3 regions of the Vibrio zhugei genome follow, and region 3 is predicted to be linked to each of the others. Evidence: predicted binding sites of a transcription regulator. Region 3 holds the regulator's gene; each other region holds the start of a gene.
What was found. Region 3 encodes PurR, which represses purine synthesis genes. Its sites were predicted from a motif close to TNANGNAAACGTTTNCNTNA; they were not measured.
Positions count from the first base shown of each region.

Region 1 (5,976 bases), 530 kb from region 3:
TTATCGCTCGCTCAAGCAAGACATCCATCGCGCTGCGATAATCTTAGCCTGAGCGAAAATCACGACCGTTCTAAAGACTGCTAGTCGAATTCTTTTCTCTCTAGCTCTAAGAATTATTGTCAGCAATTTTGACAAGGCTTGTTAACGCCTATAATTCTTGAGTATTCACTATGACAACCTATCTTACTTCCCAGCAACTCTCGCTCACTCTTAGCACGCGAGTGCTATTAAACAATGCCTCTTTTTCCGTTCGTCAAGGGGAAAAAATTGGTTTAATCGGCCAAAATGGCTGTGGAAAGAGTACCTTATTACACGCACTCACCCACCCAACCCATCATTCATCGGGCACTATTCACCGAGCAAAGCATTGCGTGATTGCCCGTGTAGAACAACATTTTCCAGCCTCAGCACTGACAATGACGGCCATCGACTTATTGCGCGATCACTTAGCCCCTGAAGATTTTTGGCGCGCAGACGCGCTGTGCCAACAATTAGGTCTTAGCGAATACGCTCAATCGGTGGCGATTCAAACCTTAAGTGGTGGCCAGCAAATGCGATTACTGATGGGCATCGCCATCATTCAACAGCCGGACTTATTATTACTGGATGAGCCCAGCAATCATCTCGATTTGCCATCATTGTTGTGGCTAGAAACCTTCCTCTCCCAGTGGAAAGGCGCGTTTATCATCGTCTCCCATGACTCGACCTTGCTCGATAACGTAACCTCAATAAGTTGGATTCTCCGCGATGCCAAGCTGCATACTTTTGCTCTGCCCTGCACACAAGCAAGACAGGCACTAGTAGAGCAAGACAGTGCCGATCAGCAGCGCTTTAATTCTGAGCAAAAAGAGATTGACCGCCTAGAGGCAAGCGCGAAACGGCTGGCCAACTGGGGGAAAGTGTATGATAACGAAGACCTCGCACGAAAAGCGAAAACCATGCAAGCCCGAAAAGAAAAGTTACAGGTTCAACAAACCGTACTGTCACGTGAGACAGATTGGCGCTTGCAATTGCGTGGTCAACCGCTTCCCGCCAATCGCCTACTTGATATTAAGACGGTCTGCCTGTCACTACCCCAAGAGCCGACCCCCTTATTGACTTTAAAAAATAAACAAGTCAAAAGTGGAGAAAATATCGCCATTTTGGGGCGCAATGGCTGTGGTAAGTCGACCCTTCTCAAAGCGCTGTATGCGAGCTATCAGGCAGCAGACACACAAACAGTGACACTGAACATCGAGTCGATGTTAAAGGAAAACACCGTCACGTGGCACCCAAAATGCCAACTGGGCTATTACGATCAAGACCTTGAACAATTAGACGATACGCAAACCATTCACGATGCCTTGATTCCCTTTGCGCCCCTCAATGATGATCAACGCAAGCAGGCGTTAATCAGCACGGGATTTGCCTTTGAGCGCCACCAGCAATACGTCCACTCTCTGAGTGGTGGAGAGCGAGCACGCCTGCTGTTTTTAGGATTAAGCCTTGCCCAGCATCATATGTTGTTCCTTGATGAACCGACCAACCATCTCGACTTAGAAGGCAAAGAGCAATTAATTGAAACACTGCAAAATTATGCCGGTGCGGCTGTCCTTGTCAGTCACGATCGCGACTTACTGCGCCAAACCTGTCAGCGATTTTGGATCATCATAAACGGGAAAGTTCATGAATGGACACAGTTGGATGATGCAGTGTTCGAGTTACTGAAGAGCGCCAATCAGGAGAGCATGAATGATGGCCCGTCAAGCCCACTTGACGATACCTCCCTTTCATTGACTGAGCGGCAAGACCATGACCAGAGTCACGATCTAGAACGGTTGATTGAATTAGAGGAGAAACTGGCGAGTGATCGTCAACGTAAACCCAAACATCAAAAACCTCAACATCAGCGAGCGTGGCAAGAAGAAATTAATCGCCTTACTCGCAAATTATCATTGTAAATATTGTAAAGCCCAATCTCGATTGGGCTTTATTGCTCAAGTGACGAACGACATGTTAGGGTTTATATCACACAACGCTTATATTCATTTTGATATGATTTTCGTCATTTAAGGAAAGGATTATTATGAAAAAACAGGCTTTAATCATTGGCGCATCACAAGGTATTGGGTTTGGCCTGAGCCAAGTTCTCGCGAGTCGTGATTGGCAAGTCACCGCCACGTATCGCTCTACCACAGAAGACAATAGCGATCCTACGATTCAATGGCTCACACTGGATATCAATGATACCAAGCAACACCGTGCTTTTTGCGAACAGCTTCAAAGCCAAAAATATGATGCCATTATTATCAATGCAGGAATCCACGGTCCCCATTGTACCTTCGTCGATAAGGCATCCGATGACGATTTATTTGAACTGTATAAAACCAACACGATTTCACCGATGCGACTGGCCTCGCACTTGCTACCCTATGTGAAGGCTGACACAGGGGTACTCGGCTTTACTAGCTCAATCATGGGAAGCTTAAACGAAAATACCGAAGCGGCAATGCCAATCTATTCATCCAGTAAAAGTGCCCTGAATATGCTGACTCGTTCATTACGACCACAAGCGACGGCCAATGGCGTCACTTTGCTGTCGTTACATCCAGGATGGGTCAGTACACGCCTTGGTGGAGAAGTCGCGCCCGTTTCAGTGGACGCCAGTGCGGCAGGATTAGCCAACGTGATAGAACAAGCACAAGGCAAGCAAGGTCATCACTTCCTTGATTTTCAAGGTAAATCACTGTCTTGGTAAGTAAACACTTGCTGGCAATATTACCCGAGTTGATGGGGCGTATGTTTAACACTCTCTTAGAGATATTACGCCCCTTGCTCGCAGCCAATTACTTTATCTCATGAATCTTAGCCGTTAAAATATGATCTTCCCACTGCCCCGCTATCTTTAAATAACGCTTAGCATAGCCTTCTCGTTCAAACCCCAACTTTTGTAAGACCCGCTCACTGGCGATATTATTCGGCATGTAATTAGACATAATACGATGCAAGCCCACCTGCTCAAACATATACTGCGTCGTCACACGGACAATTTCGGTCATATATCCTTGATTAAGGTACTGACGATCCAACGAATACCCCATCAAACACGCTTGAAAAGCGCCTCGAATCAACCCTGTAAAGTTACATACGCCAATGATTTGATGCGGATCATCGTGATGAAACGCCACAAACCGAAACTCCTGCTCCAGTTCAAACGCTAATACGTTTTGCTCCGCCACATTTTGCCAAAATACCAGCGTGTAGTAATCCTCAGCACGCACAGGCTCCCATGGGGATAAATGGTCACGATTATTCTGGTAATACTCTGCTATCGCTTGTGCATATTGCGGCCGCAATAGGTCAATCTTAGTACGTGATGTTTTTAGCACTTTTCCTTTCCTTGTCAGTAACTTAAGACACCATTTTATCATATAAACGAAAAAGCCCTGAACACTCTAAGAGTGTTCAGGGCTTTAAAATATGGTACGCCCTACAGGATTCGAACCTGTGACCACCTGCTTAGAAGGCAGGTGCTCTATCCAACTGAGCTAAGGGCGCGTTACAGGGAAAGGATTATACGAGTTAGCACGTGTAAATCAATGAATTTATCGATGAAATTGGTTTAGGTGTCTAAAAAGTTATCAACCATGAAATAATCGCTCAAAAACCCTTCTTAGCAAACGTTTGCTTGTGGATGTTCATGTCGTAATCTGCGACAATACCCCGAAAAATTTTCACGCATAATTAAGTGTTAAGGAAAGTCATGACTGCCGTAAAAATAGATGGAAAGCACATATCGCAAACTGTGCGTTCTGAAGTAGCTGAACGTGTACAAGAGCGCCTTGATAAAGGGTTACGTGCCCCTGGCCTTGCTGTGGTACTCGTCGGTGAAGATCCAGCATCACAGGTTTATGTCGGTAGTAAACGCCGCGCGTGTGAAGAAGTCGGTTTCATTTCTAAGTCGTACGATCTGCCAGCGACGACGACAGAAAACGACATTATCCAATTGGTCGATGAACTTAATCAAGATCCAGACATCGATGGCATTCTCGTACAACTGCCGTTGCCTGAAGGGATTGACTCAACGAAAATTTTAGAGCGTATTTCTCCGAAAAAAGACGTCGATGGCTTTCATCCCTACAACGTCGGTCGGCTATGTCAGCGCATACCAAAACTGCGCTCTTGCACCCCTAAAGGCATTATTACTCTACTCGAGCGCTATGACATTGAGCTAAAAGGGAAACACGCTGTTATTGTTGGCGCATCCAACATCGTTGGTCGTCCTATGACCTTAGAGCTCTTACTGGCAGGCTGCACCACCACCACCTGTCATCGCTTTACTGACGACCTCGCGTATCACGTCAAACAAGCGGATATTCTTGTTGTGGCGGTTGGTAAACCCAATTTCATTCCCGGAGAATGGGTTAAAGAAGGCGCTGTCGTCATCGATGTGGGCATTAATCGTCTAGACACGGGCAAACTCATTGGCGATGTCGCGTTTGATGTCGCCCAGCAACGTGCTAGCTATATTACGCCCGTTCCTGGGGGCGTTGGCCCAATGACGGTTGCAAGCTTGATAGAAAACACACTCATAGCCTGCGAAACCAACGAAGCTGAGCGTTAAGCTTCCATCATCCAATAAAAAAGCAGCACTGAGTGCTGCTTTTTTCTATAGCGCGACATGAATGCCGACCATTAAGCACGCGACACTAAAAGACCATCGCATCGGCTAAGTGAGAGACCGCTAATGCAAAATAATATGAGCGGTTCCACTTCATCAAGACGTTGTAGTTGTTATACACCAAATACACACGCCCTTTTTCGTCATCTGGAACGATGAGCCACGCTTTGATGTCGTGTTTCAACGCCGGTAAAGCACGACCATCATAACGTGTGATACCAAGCTTATTCCATTCCGCTAAGTATTTTCCTTTCTCCGCATTACGTCCAGCCAAGCCAACATCAAACCCTTTCGGCAATTTCACTTGGCGTCCCCAAGTGCGATGTTCCTTCCAGCCAGATTGACTCAAGTAATTCGCGGTTGAGGCAAACACATCCGCTTTAGACTCCCAAATGTCTTTTTTGCCATCGCCATCCCCATCCGCGGCGAAGGATAAAAACGAACTTGGCATAAACTGACATTGCCCCATTGCTCCCGCCCAAGAGCCTTTCATATGGCTAGCATCAATGTGACCTTGTTGTAAAATTTTCAATGCCGCCATGGTTTGATTGCGGAAAAACGCTTCGCGTCGACCATCGTACGCCATCGTTGATAACGCATCGATCACACTATAGCCACCGGTAAAGGTGCCAAAGTTACTCTCAACGCCCCACAGTGCGACGATAAAACGCGGTTGTACCCCATATTTCGCCCCAATGGCTTGCAGCTGAGGGTAGTATTTTTTATACAGTGCCTTCGCTTTCTCCACTTTCCATGTCGGAACCGCACGTGGAATGTATTCATCCAGAGTGAGCTTCTTCTCCGGTTGATTGCGATCGGCAACAACAGCTCTTGGTCGATATTTTACATCGCTGAACGCCTCTTTCAGAATTTTCTCTGAAATACCTTCTTGGCGAGCTTCTTGTTTTAAGCCTTCAACATATTTGTCAAAGCTCATATCCGCAGCGAGGACGGGTGACGCCAATGTCACACCTAAAATAATAGAAAGTAACTTTCTCAAGATCTCCTCCTTGAGCTTATCGCCTATAATGACTTAATCGCTTGATGAACCATCAAAGCGAGCTTTATCTTTCTTATATGTCTCTAATAAATTTTCGGGTGGTGGTGGTAATTGCAAAAAGAACCCTTTGTCATTGAGCGACGCTTTCACATGCTCAATATCAACGGTGGCTAATTGACGATCTTTCAAGTTGATTAACATGACAAACCTAGGTTTACCAAACATATCTAACAAGGTGTCAGGTACCTGTGAAAAATCATCTCGTTTCGGTAAGTATAAATACGCACCTTCTTTTTTAGCACTTTTATAGATAGAA
Region 1 is NZ_CP033078.1:1,760,491-1,766,466, forward strand. It holds gene EAE30_RS13385 (ABC-F family ATP-binding cassette domain-containing protein) at 171-1,940, shown strand; gene EAE30_RS13390 (SDR family NAD(P)-dependent oxidoreductase) at 2,066-2,737, shown strand; gene EAE30_RS13395 (GNAT family N-acetyltransferase) at 2,826-3,368, opposite strand; tRNA gene EAE30_RS13400 (tRNA-Arg) at 3,461-3,537, opposite strand; gene folD (bifunctional methylenetetrahydrofolate dehydrogenase/methenyltetrahydrofolate cyclohydrolase FolD) at 3,743-4,603, shown strand; gene EAE30_RS13410 (lytic murein transglycosylase) at 4,689-5,660, opposite strand; gene EAE30_RS13415 (YcgL domain-containing protein) at 5,694-5,976, opposite strand, start outside.
Region 1: a site for PurR is predicted at 3,652-3,671, ahead of folD (bifunctional methylenetetrahydrofolate dehydrogenase/methenyltetrahydrofolate cyclohydrolase FolD). Genes of this name have one in related genera too.

Region 2 (5,976 bases), 1.2 Mb from region 3:
AAGCACTTTTTTCTCCGCCTGAGAGTGAAGAACAATTGCCATTTCCTGAGCTCTTCGCTAACGTAGGAGAAGAGGCCACCCCGGTTGATATTCTTGCAAGCAGGACCAATATACCTGTGCATGAAGTCATGACGCAGCTTTTAGAGCTTGAACTCTCTGGGCACGTTGTTGCGGTATCTGGTGGTTATATTCGTAAGGGGAGGGGCTAGCGATGATGATGGATATCTTAATGTATCTTTTTGAAACTTACATTCATAGTGATGTTGAGTTGCAAGTGAATCAAGATGAACTCGAAGAAGAGCTTGTTCGAGCAGGGTTTCATAAGAAAGACATCTACAAAGCGCTTAATTGGTTAGAAGATTTGGCGGCATTACAGCAAACGGATGAGCATAAAGCTCTGACGGTGAGCGCCGACACCTCGGTACGTATTTTTGCTCAGAAAGAAATGATGCGATTGGATGTGGAATGCCGTGGCTTTATCTTGTTTCTTGAGCAGATTAAAGTGCTAACACCCGAGACACGAGAAATGGTCATTGACCGTATTATGGGATTAGAAACCAATGAATTTGGTTTGGATGATTTAAAATGGATCATTCTCATGGTGCTGTTTAATGTCCCCGGTAACGAAAACGCTTATACGCTGATGGAAGAGCTGCTATACAGCAAAGAGCAAGGCATTCTTCACTAGGTAATGATAGGTTTATGAGCGGTAAAATTGATCCACAACTTTTCACACACACAGGACAGGCTACTCATCATGAGTCTTGTCCTCAGTGTGGGCATGAATTAGTCATCCGTCACGGTAAACGCGGCCCTTTTTTAGGGTGTAGCCAATATCCCGACTGTGATTATATTAAACCGCTGCATCAAAATGACGGACACATTATTAAGGCTCTTGGGGTGCCGTGTTCTGAGTGTGGTCATGAGTTAGTTCTGCGCCAAGGGCGTTATGGCATGTTTATCGGGTGTAGCCACTATCCTGAATGCCATCATATCGAATCGATCGATGGTGCGAGCGAAGATGAAGCAAAAGTCGAGTTTGTGTGTCCTGAATGTGGCGATGGGCATTTGATTGAACGTAAAAACCGCTTTGGCAAAATGTTCTATGCGTGTAGCGGTTATCCTAAATGTAAGTTCGCCGTCAATCTCCCACCGGTTGAGGGAACATGCCAGGCGTGTGGGTTTGGTTTGTTGGTGGAAAAGAAAACCGCAACGGGCATTAAGCACCAATGCGCGAATCGTCAGTGTGGTCATTATCAGTCAAACGATGGCGATGAGTGAGAATCTTCGAATAAAAAACGGCGCGATGAGCGCCGTTTTTTATGGTAATCAATCAGTCTTGGATGTCTTTTGCGAGGCGGTGCACCGCCGGAAACGCCTGCTTATCTAAGTAATTGGCAATTTCGCACAGTTTCCGCTGGAGTTGCCCCGGATAATCGGCGGTTAAGTTGATGTGACCCATTTTGCGTCCCGGCCGCTGACTCTTTCCATACCAATGAATGTGGCATCCTTCCATCGCCATCAATTCGGGGGGTAATGAGTCTTCCCCAAGAATATTGATCATTGCGGTTTCGCGCACCAGCTTGGTACTGCCTAAGGGTAAATGGCAGACAGCGCGGAGATGATTTTCAAATTGGCAGACTTCTGCGCCTTGTTGTGTCCAATGACCAGAGTTATGGACACGTGGTGCGATTTCATTGACCAGCAGTTCGCCATTCACATCAAAAAACTCCAGAGCTAACACACCAACATAATCTAAGCGTTTAGCGACGGCGGCAAACATGGTTTCTGCCTGTAATTGCAAATCCGGAGCATCGATGGCTGTAGATAAACTCAACACACCATCGACATGAATATTTTCAGCTAATGGATAGGTTTCAATATCACCGTTGGCATTTCTGGCTCCGACGAGTGAGACCTCACGTTGAAATGGAACAAACTGCTCGGCGACGATCGCTTGTTGCTTGGCATCATCGAGGCATGCTTGCATCTCCTTCCAAATGGCGTCGGCTTGTGCGCGATCTTTCAAGCGCCATTGTCCTTTGCCATCATAACCACCGAGCGCTGTTTTCAGCACCATAGGAATCCCCACAGTGTCGATCGCTTGCTCAAAATCCGCTCGCGTATGAATGATGGCGTAGGTTGCGTTTTTTACGCCAGCGTCATCAAGCAGCGCTTTTTCGATGCGGCGATCGCCACCGGCTTTAATCGCTTGTGAGGTTGGGAAGAATTTACCGCTTTTCTCACACGTCGCCAGAATGTCATCGGGGATATGTTCGAATTCCGCGGTAATCACATCACTATCTGCGATGGCTTGTTCAAGCGTTTGTGGTGTCGTCGCCTGAGTGAGTGGGTGCACGACACGGTTTGTGGTCACATCGTAAGCCGTTAATGTCAGATTGAGTGGCGCCCCAGCGAGAGACATCATGCGAGCCAGCTGTCCTGCACCTAAAACCAATACATGCATGCCTTATTCCTCTTCTGGGTTTGGATTGGCTAGAACCGTGTTGGTTTGTTCTGTGCGGAACGCTTCGACTTTTTGCATGACAGAGTCATCATGAGTACCAATAATTTGCGCCGCGAGAATGCCAGCGTTCGCCGCGCCAGAATCACCAATCGCTAGTGTGCCCACGGCAATCCCTTTTGGCATCTGCACGATGGAGAGTAGAGAGTCCATTCCTTTTAACGCACGCGATTTTACTGGCACACCTAGAACCGGAATACTGGTATAGGCCGCGGTCATCCCCGGTAAATGAGCCGCACCGCCCGCTCCGGCAATAATGACTTTGATTCCGCGTTCTTTCGCGCTGGTGGCATAATCTGCCAGAAGTTGGGGGGTTCGGTGCGCAGATACAACTTTGGTTTCGTAAGGAACACCAAACTTATCGAGCATTTCTGCCGCGAGTTTCATGGTTGGCCAATCGGATTGTGATCCCATGATAATTCCTACTTTCATCTCCAACTCCTGTAAACTTTTAAAATAAATAAGCGAACTGCCGGCATTATACGAGGATTTTATCATCAAGCAAACGTTTGCGCGCAAGATGGACCTCTGATTGACTATTACACGCAATTTGCTTTCGCTGATCAAACGAATAGTTTGTAAACTAGAGACAGATTTCTATGAATGAACAGGTCATGCCGTGAATAATATACAAGAGTCGGTATCCGCATTAGTGCGCGGTGAGGTGATTGCCTACCCAACGGAAGGGGTATTTGGTGTAGGATGTGATCCAGACAATCCGTTGGCAATACAAAAGCTTCTGACATTAAAGCAGCGTTCCAAGGAAAAAGGCTTGATTTTAATCGCTGCTAACTATGAACAGCTGTTGCCGTATGTGAATGAAAACGTACTAACAGAAGAGCAGCGTGCTCATGTAAAACAGACTTGGCCTGGGCCAGTGACGTGGATCATGCCCGCAAGCGAGCATGTCTCATCATGGGTGACAGGACAGTTTGACTCTGTGGCAGTGCGAGTGAGTGATCACCCTTTGGTCCAGTCTTTGTGTCAGGCTTATGGAAAACCGATTACCTCAACGAGCGCCAATCTGTCCGGGATGCCGCCGTGTATGACCACGCAGGACGTTGAACAGCAATTGCGTCATGGGCTGGGGGCGATATTAGCGGGTGAGACCGGGGGCCGAGAGAGGCCGACAGAAATTCGTGATGCGAAAACACTACATATAGTAAGGCAGGGGTAGGCAGCCAGTCCGCCTTCTAGCACAGGAGAAAACGATGACAGTAGTTAATAAAGAAGCCGTCAAAACCTTCTTGATGTCTTTGCAAGATGAGATTTGCCAACAGTTAGAGGCGATGGATGGTCATGCGACGTTTAAAGAAGACGCATGGACACGCGAACCCGGAGAAAAGTTAGGGGGTGGTGGCCGTTCACGGGTGCTGACCGATGGCGAGACGTTTGAACAAGGCGGTGTGAATTTTTCTCATGTGACTGGTAAGCAACTTCCCGCCTCGGCCACTGCACATCGCCCTGAATTAGCTGGGCGCAGTTTTGAAGCAATGGGAGTCTCATTAGTCATTCACCCCAATAACCCCTATGTGCCGACCTCTCATGCCAATGTGCGGTTCTTTATTGCCGAGAAAGAAGGCGAGGAGCCAGTATGGTGGTTTGGCGGTGGTTTTGATTTAACGCCATTTTATCCTTTTGATGAAGATTGTCAGTTTTGGCATCAAACCGCCAAAGATTTATGTGCACCATTCGGAGAGCATGTATACACGGAACATAAAGCATGGTGTGATAAATACTTTTATTTACCTCATCGTGAGGAAACCCGTGGCATCGGCGGATTGTTCTTCGATGATCTTAATGAATGGGGGTTTGATGCGTGTTTTGCCTATATGCAAGCCGTCGGTAAAGGATTTGCACAAGCTTACTTGCCCATTGTGCAGCAACGTAAGGCACTGCCTTTTGGTGAACGGGAAAGACAATTCCAACTTTATCGCCGTGGGCGCTATGTTGAGTTTAATCTCGTCTATGACCGTGGCACCCTGTTTGGCTTGCAATCCGGTGGTCGCACAGAGTCGATACTCATGTCGATGCCACCATTAGTGCGTTGGGAATATAACTATCGACCAGAAGACGATAGTGCAGAAGCTCGGTTGAATGACTATCTTACGCCACGAGAGTGGTGATAGGTATCCCTATCGTAATAGAGCGGAGAATGAACCGCTCTGTTTGAATAAAGGCCTACTATGGACAATTATAATGATCAGTACGCGGTGTTCGGTAATCCTATCGGACACAGCCAATCTCCATTTATTCATACCTTATTTGCTCGTCAGACTGAGCAGGCAATGGTCTATACCGCAGAACTCGCGCCTATTGATGGTTTCGTTCCCGCGATGAACGCTTTTTTTGCCGAAGGCGGTAAAGGATGCAACGTGACCGTTCCCTTTAAAGAAGAAGCGTATCAATATGCGGACCGTTTGACCGAGCGAGCTCAATTGGCAGGAGCGGTAAATACACTTAAATATCTAAGTGATGGCGGCATTCTTGGCGATAACACCGATGGCGAAGGGCTTGTTCAAGATTTATTGATGAATCAAGTCCTATTAAAAGACGCGAAGATCCTGCTGATTGGTGCTGGTGGCGCCGCTCGCGGTGTGTTAAAGCCGCTCTTAGATCAACGCCCTAAGCAGATTACCGTGGTCAATCGAACATTAAGTAAAGCCCAACAACTCGCCGAGCAGTTTGGCCCCTATGGCGCAATCAGTGCCTCCCCAATGACAGAGGTCACTGAGCCATTTGACATTATTATTAATTCAACCTCAGCCAGTTTGGAAGGAAAGCTCCCTGAAGTACATGGCAGTGTTGTATCTCAGTCAACGGTGAGTTACGACATGATGTACGGAAAAGGATTAACGGTTTTTAATCAGTGGGCGGTGAATCATGGCTGTGCCAAGACATTCGATGGTCTAGGGATGCTCGTTGGACAAGCAGCAGAGAGTTTTATGCTTTGGCGAGGCTTACGTCCTGGCGCTCGTCAAATACTATTAGAGTTGCGTCGTAACTTAGAAGGGTAACCATGAATCAATCAATCTTGTTTACAGAGATGAAAGTTTGGGATGAGCAACGTCAAAGTGTCGGCTTTACTGCTCAGCAAGGCGGAGCGTTGATAGAATGCTGGATAAGTAAAGCGGGACTTGAAGCCTTATCTCAACGACCAGTATTAGATGGGCCGCAAGCTCTGCAACGATTCGAAGAATGTCGTTTCGATATTGAAGACCTTGCGGAAGAACAAATAGAAGATGAAGCTTACAATGAAGCAGGGGAAATCGAAGTTATGATTTCACTGGCTTAACCGCCGTTAAGAAGGCCTGCTTATTGGCTACATAGTTCTGAGCCGATTGACGTAAGAAAGCCATTTCCTTTTCGGTTAAGACACGAACCTGTTTCACTGGACTTCCGACATACAGGTAACCACTTTGTAATAGTTTACCTGGTGGCACTAAAGACCC
Region 2 is NZ_CP033078.1:43,819-49,794, forward strand. It holds gene dprA (DNA-processing protein DprA) at 1-209, shown strand, start outside; gene EAE30_RS05280 (DUF494 family protein) at 215-688, shown strand; gene EAE30_RS05285 (DNA topoisomerase family protein) at 703-1,281, shown strand; gene EAE30_RS05290 (5-(carboxyamino)imidazole ribonucleotide synthase) at 1,334-2,467, opposite strand; gene purE (5-(carboxyamino)imidazole ribonucleotide mutase) at 2,471-2,956, opposite strand; gene tsaC (L-threonylcarbamoyladenylate synthase type 1 TsaC) at 3,144-3,701, shown strand; gene hemF (oxygen-dependent coproporphyrinogen oxidase) at 3,736-4,650, shown strand; gene aroE (shikimate dehydrogenase) at 4,711-5,541, shown strand; gene EAE30_RS05315 (DUF1488 family protein) at 5,544-5,819, shown strand; gene EAE30_RS05320 (gamma carbonic anhydrase family protein) at 5,800-5,976, opposite strand, start outside.
Region 2: a site for PurR is predicted at 3,022-3,041, ahead of purE (5-(carboxyamino)imidazole ribonucleotide mutase). Genes of this name have one in related genera too.

Region 3 (5,976 bases):
TTCGCCAACCTTGGGAAAAGTATGCCCCCAAAGCGCGATACTTAGAACAAACCGAACGATACTGGCACGAGACCATGGGGAGCCTTTGGCAAGATCTACGTGATTGGTTACTGAAAACCACACCAGAACCTTTACCAACAACGCCGAAAGCCTCGACCGCTGAAGACATGCCCGACCCTGTGAAGAAGCCATCTTCCTAATTGGCATATCCAACAGGCCATCACAAAAAACGCCAATTCTCGCTGTCGGGAATTGGCGTTTTTGTGTTTCGACTGGTCTTAACGTGAGATTTATGTCCCTGCGAACATATACCCTTCACCATGTACCGTCACAATAATCTGTGGGGTTTTGGGATCACACTCCATCTTTGACCGTAATCGACGAATTAATACATCAATGGTGCGGTCATTAGGGGTATCAACACGATGGCTGATCATCGCTAAAATCGCTTCTCTTGTGAGCACTTGATGCGGATTAGACGCAAGAGCGACTAATAATTCATACTCCGCTTTGGTTAATTTAATCGGTTCGCCATTCTGGCTCAAAGAACGCCGTTGAATATCAAAGAACCAATCACCAAACTGGATTTGCTGACAGTCCGAATGTTGAGTTAGTGGCGCATGCTCACGGGCACGCGACACCCGCCACATCAAGTTTTTCACTCTGACGAGTAACTCTCTTAATTCAAACGGTTTCGCAACGTAGTCGTCGGCCCCCATTTCTAAACCAATAATTTTATCGATATTGTCTTCTCGTCCATTGAGAAGAATAATTCCTACGTCGGACTGATTACGTAATTCGCGAGTGATCATTAAACTGTCACCCGATAACAATTGCGCGTCCAACAATATGACATCGAATTCCTGTTGGTTTAAGTGTTCACGCATTTCTATACTAGTCTCAGCCGACAGTACATCGTATCCTTCCTGCTGAAAGTAATTGACTAAAATAAGCCGCGTATCGCGCTCACTTTCTACAACTAATAACGGATAATTCATAGGCGTTACTGGCTTCCGATTCAATACACACTCAGTTCATTCTATTCATAGTCCGTAATATTTCTAGGGTTACTCATAAAAACCTCATGCTTTATTGATTCAAAACAAGCTAGCATCGAGTTTTCACACTTAGCTAACGCGTTACGTGGTTTACACTCAACTATTCAGGGTGGTTTTCCACGCCCTAACGCCTCTCAATATCCTCAGCGTCACACGTCCGCCGCCGACATGCGCCATCGAAAAATAAGGCACTGACTCGCCTGCGCGGGGCAAATCGGACAAATATGAATTTTTCATTGCGGCAAGACAGAGAGCAGTCTAAAATCACACCCAGTTTGTTATCAAAATTATCCAATTGAACCGCTCATCGTTAGCGGTTTTTTTGCTTAAATTTCGGCTTCATAAAAGCCTTCTGTTGGCTGAGTTCAGTAATTGACCCTTCCTAGCCAGCAGCTGTTATAGGAAAAACCAATGGCGACAATTAAAGACGTAGCCCGCCTTGCTGGCGTGTCGACAACGACTGTGTCACATGTGATCAATAAAACACGCTTTGTGGCGGAAACAACGCAAGAGCGAGTACTTAACGCTGTGAAAGAGTTGAATTATGCGCCGAGTGCCGTGGCAAGAAGTCTAAAATGCAACACGACTCGGACCATAGGGATGTTGGTTACCCAATCGACCAATCAGTTCTTTTCCGAAGTTATCGATGGTGTCGAAAGCTATTGCTACCGTCAAGGCTATACACTCGTACTGTGTAATACGGGCGGCATTTATGAAAAACAGCGTGATTATGTGCGTATGCTGGCGGAAAAGCGTGTCGATGGTATTTTGGTCATGTGTTCGGATATGACTCCGCAGCTGATGGAAATGCTCGATAACCATGCCGACATTCCAAAAGTCATCATGGATTGGGGATTGGAAGATTCACAAGCCGACAACATACTCGATAATTCAGAAGAAGGTGGCTATCTGGCGACCAAGCATTTGATTGAGAATGGTCACTCCGATATCGCTTGCCTCAGTGGTCATCTTTCTAAAGTGGCGTGTCAAGAACGCATTCGTGGTTTCCGCCGCGCGATGCAAGAAGCCAAATTGCCGGTCAATGAAGATTGGATTTTAGAAGGTAACTTCGAGTGTGATACCGCAGTACTTGCCGCAGACAAACTGTTGGCAATGGACTCGTTACCGACGGCAGTTTTTTGCTTTAACGATACCATGGCGCTCGGTTTGATCAGCCGCTTACAACAAAAAGGATGCCGTGTGCCTGATGATATTTCAGTCATCGGCTACGACAACATAGAGTTGGCGGAATATTTCTCCCCCCCACTGACCACGATTCACCAACCGAAACGTCGTGTGGGTAAAAACGCCTTTGAAATTTTGTTGGAACGGATAAAAAACAAACAACACGAGCGTCGTACCTTCGAAATGCACCCAGAATTAGTCATTCGCGACACTGTAAAGAAATTGTAAATTGAAATTCATCTATATAAGTGTCATTATGGGAACGATCACATATAATTAATACTCATTGACAGTAACACTTATGTTTATGGTTTTTGGGGGATAGGACATTCTCTCCTTCTCCCTTTGTAGTAAGCTCATAAAAGTTCTATTAAACTTAAATGTCACGTACAGGGCAAACCAATTGAAAAGTTGGGACGCAAAGCCTCCGGCCTTCACCAATATGCACTATACTTTGGTATGGAAAGGTAGCGGGGTTACCGATGAACTATGTACAATGTAAGTTTACGTTTTGTTGACAAAGTAAAATCATTGTATTGCTACACTCTCGGACCTGATTTTGGTGGCGTATTTAAATTACACCGAGACTAAAGGCATGGATAAACCTATATTAAAAAACTCAATGCGTCTGTTTGAATCATTAGGACGCGTAAAATCTCGTTCAATGTTCGGCGGATTTGGTATTTTTGTTGATGACACAATGTTCGCATTGGTCGTACAAGACAAACTTCATATTCGCGCTGATGATCACTGTGCAGAGAAATATCGTTCAGAAGGCTTAGAACCCTATATTTATAAAAAACGTGGGTTCCCAGTTATTACTAAGTATTTTGCTCTTCCTGATAGCTACTGGGATAATACTGATAAAATCCTACAAGAAGCCAATCAGGCGCTGCTTGTCGCGAAGAAAGAACGCGAATCACAAGCAAAAGCGAAACCGACTCGGCTTAAAGATTTACCAAACTTACGTTTAGCCACAGAACGTATGCTTCGTAAAGCGGGAATCGAGTCTGTGGAAATGCTGCATCAAAAAGGCGCAGTAGAAGCTTACAAGGCGATTCAAGATACCCATACAAGCACTGTTAACATCGAGTTGCTTTGGGCTCTAGAAGGGGCGATAGAAGGACAGCACTGGTCGGTCATTGCTAAACATCGTCGAGATGAACTGATGCAACGGTTATAGTTGTTTTCAGATAGAAAAAAGCACTCATAGGAGTGCTTTTTTATTGCCCATTACTTTGTTTTAATGCTCTGCTATGATGTCCGCATATCGAGACAAGGAGTGGGTAATGAAAATCTACTTAGCCAATAATCCGACAGAAGCACACATCATCTGTGGCTTGCTACAATCTGAAAATATCGCCTGTGAAGTCAGAGGTGAACAGTGGTTTAGCTTACTTGGTGAAATCCCCATGGATGAAAATTCCATGCCGTACATATGGCTTTTTCATGCTTTTCAAGCCGATGAAGCCCACACCATTATTCGCAAGTTCCAAAAAGAATCGACAGACACCGTCTTTCCCAACTGGACTTGTCGTCAATGTCACGAAGTTAACGAAGGGCAATTTGCTATTTGTTGGCACTGTGGGTGCGCATTGGCAGAGTATGCTTAAGTCTATGGGCTTAAGCGTCATCCTGTTTGACTTTGCTGGGCAATAAATTCAATAGAATGTCGGTTAAACATTTGCGCGTTTTCGATATTACAGACATGCCCACAGTCGCCAATTTCAACCAATGCGCTAAGCGAGTGATCGCGAACCCAGGCTTTGACTGGCGCGAGGAATAAATAGTCTTTATCACCCATGACATACAGCGTCGGTACCGGGTTCATATTCTCCTGGTAGCGCGCCATCATCGGGTTAACATTCAACGCGAGACGAAACCAGCGCTTAAATTCACTTTGGCACAACTTTTTCGCTTCACGAATAAACAAACGCCGAGATTCCTGCTGCCTAGAGGTTGGCATCACAATATAAGCAAATAATCGATACAGCCACATATAGGGCACGATATTTTTAAGACTATCGCCTAAGTGAATCAAACAGCGAGTGCGACAATCGAGTGATAAAATCGCCCCACCTAACACCATACTTTTGACTCGTTGCGGCCAATGCTGAGCAAGAGTGTGTGCAATCAATGTGCCTAACGACATCGCCACAATATGGGCACAAGTAATCTTTAACTCATCCATCACCGATAGCACATCATCTGACACACTTCGAAAGGTATACGCATCCCGGTGTTGACTTGTCAGCTTCTCGGCCGAACGTCCGTGGCCGCGTAAATCCACTAACAAGACATTAAACTGCTGACGGTACGCTTTGAGTTGCTTGAACCATATGGACGAACTGCCACCGGCTCCGTGAATGAACACAACCCATTCGCGACTATTCGAGTGATAAAATGCTTTGTGAAACAGCAGAGTGTCAGGCATTACTACCCCAAAAATACAAAAAGGCCGATAATCATAGCACAGTAAAAAACAATAGCGGGAGATAATATCGCACAAAACAGAGGGGCGTCAAAAAGTAAGAGATCCGCGTGCGATCTCTTACTCTGTGTCATTAGATACTTATTGTTCTAATGCATTCCGATACATTTTGACGTACTGCACCGCTGATTCATGCCAACTAAAGTCGCGCTGCATTGCTCTTTGCTGCACCTCTAACATGGCTTGTGGCGACTGTAAATAAAACAGCAATGCGCGCTGCATCACGATCAGTAACGCTTGAGGGGTGGGTTCGAGAAAACCAAATCCGGTCGCTTCTTGTGGGAACTTATCGTAATCGGCAACCGTATCTTTGAGTCCGCCGACTTCGCGCACAATCGGTAACGTTCCATAAGCCATACTGTATATCTGGTTCAGTCCGCACGCCTCAAACTCTGAAGGCATTAAGAAGAAATCCCCTCCCGCTTCGACCAAGTGGGCCAATTCATTACTATAGGCTTCAATAAACATCAATTTATCACTATAGCGATTAGCGAGTTGATGCAAGGTCGCGGCGATGTTTGGATCGCCAGTCCCGACAATGACCATTTGCACATCATTGTGTAAAAACTGTTCGATGATGGGCAAGAGATAATGGAAACCTTTTTGGTGTGTTAAACGGCAAACCATACCAAACACCGCGACACCACTGCGCAGAGGTAATCCCACCTTCTGCTGTAAACACTGTTTGCAGGCTCGTTTACCTGCACGTAACGACTCCGCTTCCCAGTGATAGGTTTGAGGCAAGAACGCATCGGTTGCCGGATTCCACTCCGAGTAATCACACCCGTTAACAATTCCGACGAAATCGCGTTCGCGACGCACAAAGTCATCAACGAACCCATGAGCACCCAAAGGCGTCAACAGCTCCGTGGCATAATTGGCACTCACCGCGTTAACTTTATCGGCGAAAGCGATTCCGGCACGCAACATACTCACCTGCCCCGCTCCATAACGTAGAAACTCCATACCAGTGAGGTTGAGCTCAGGAATACATTCCAGTTCTTCGTAAGTAAATAGCCCCTTAAAAATGGCATTATGCACGGTCAACACACTTTTCATGTTGGCATAATAAGCATCATCGCGATAACGAGTTTTTAAGAGGAAGGGAACAAATCCGGTATGCCAATCATTAGTATGAATGATTGATGGTTGTATATTGAGTTTTGGTAATACGTCTAAACTTGCCGCCGAAAAGAAACTAAAGCGCTCACCATTATCGTCATACGCTTGATTGTGTTCCGC
Region 3 is NZ_CP033078.1:1,225,884-1,231,859, reverse strand. It holds gene elyC (envelope biogenesis factor ElyC) at 1-200, shown strand, start outside; gene torR (two-component system response regulator TorR) at 291-998, opposite strand; gene purR (HTH-type transcriptional repressor PurR) at 1,470-2,471, shown strand; cyclic di-GMP riboswitch class I at 2,627-2,727, shown strand; gene EAE30_RS11015 (TfoX/Sxy family DNA transformation protein) at 2,839-3,426, shown strand; gene EAE30_RS11010 (putative signal transducing protein) at 3,533-3,856, shown strand; gene EAE30_RS11005 (alpha/beta fold hydrolase) at 3,874-4,677, opposite strand; gene glgA (glycogen synthase GlgA) at 4,816-5,976, opposite strand, start outside.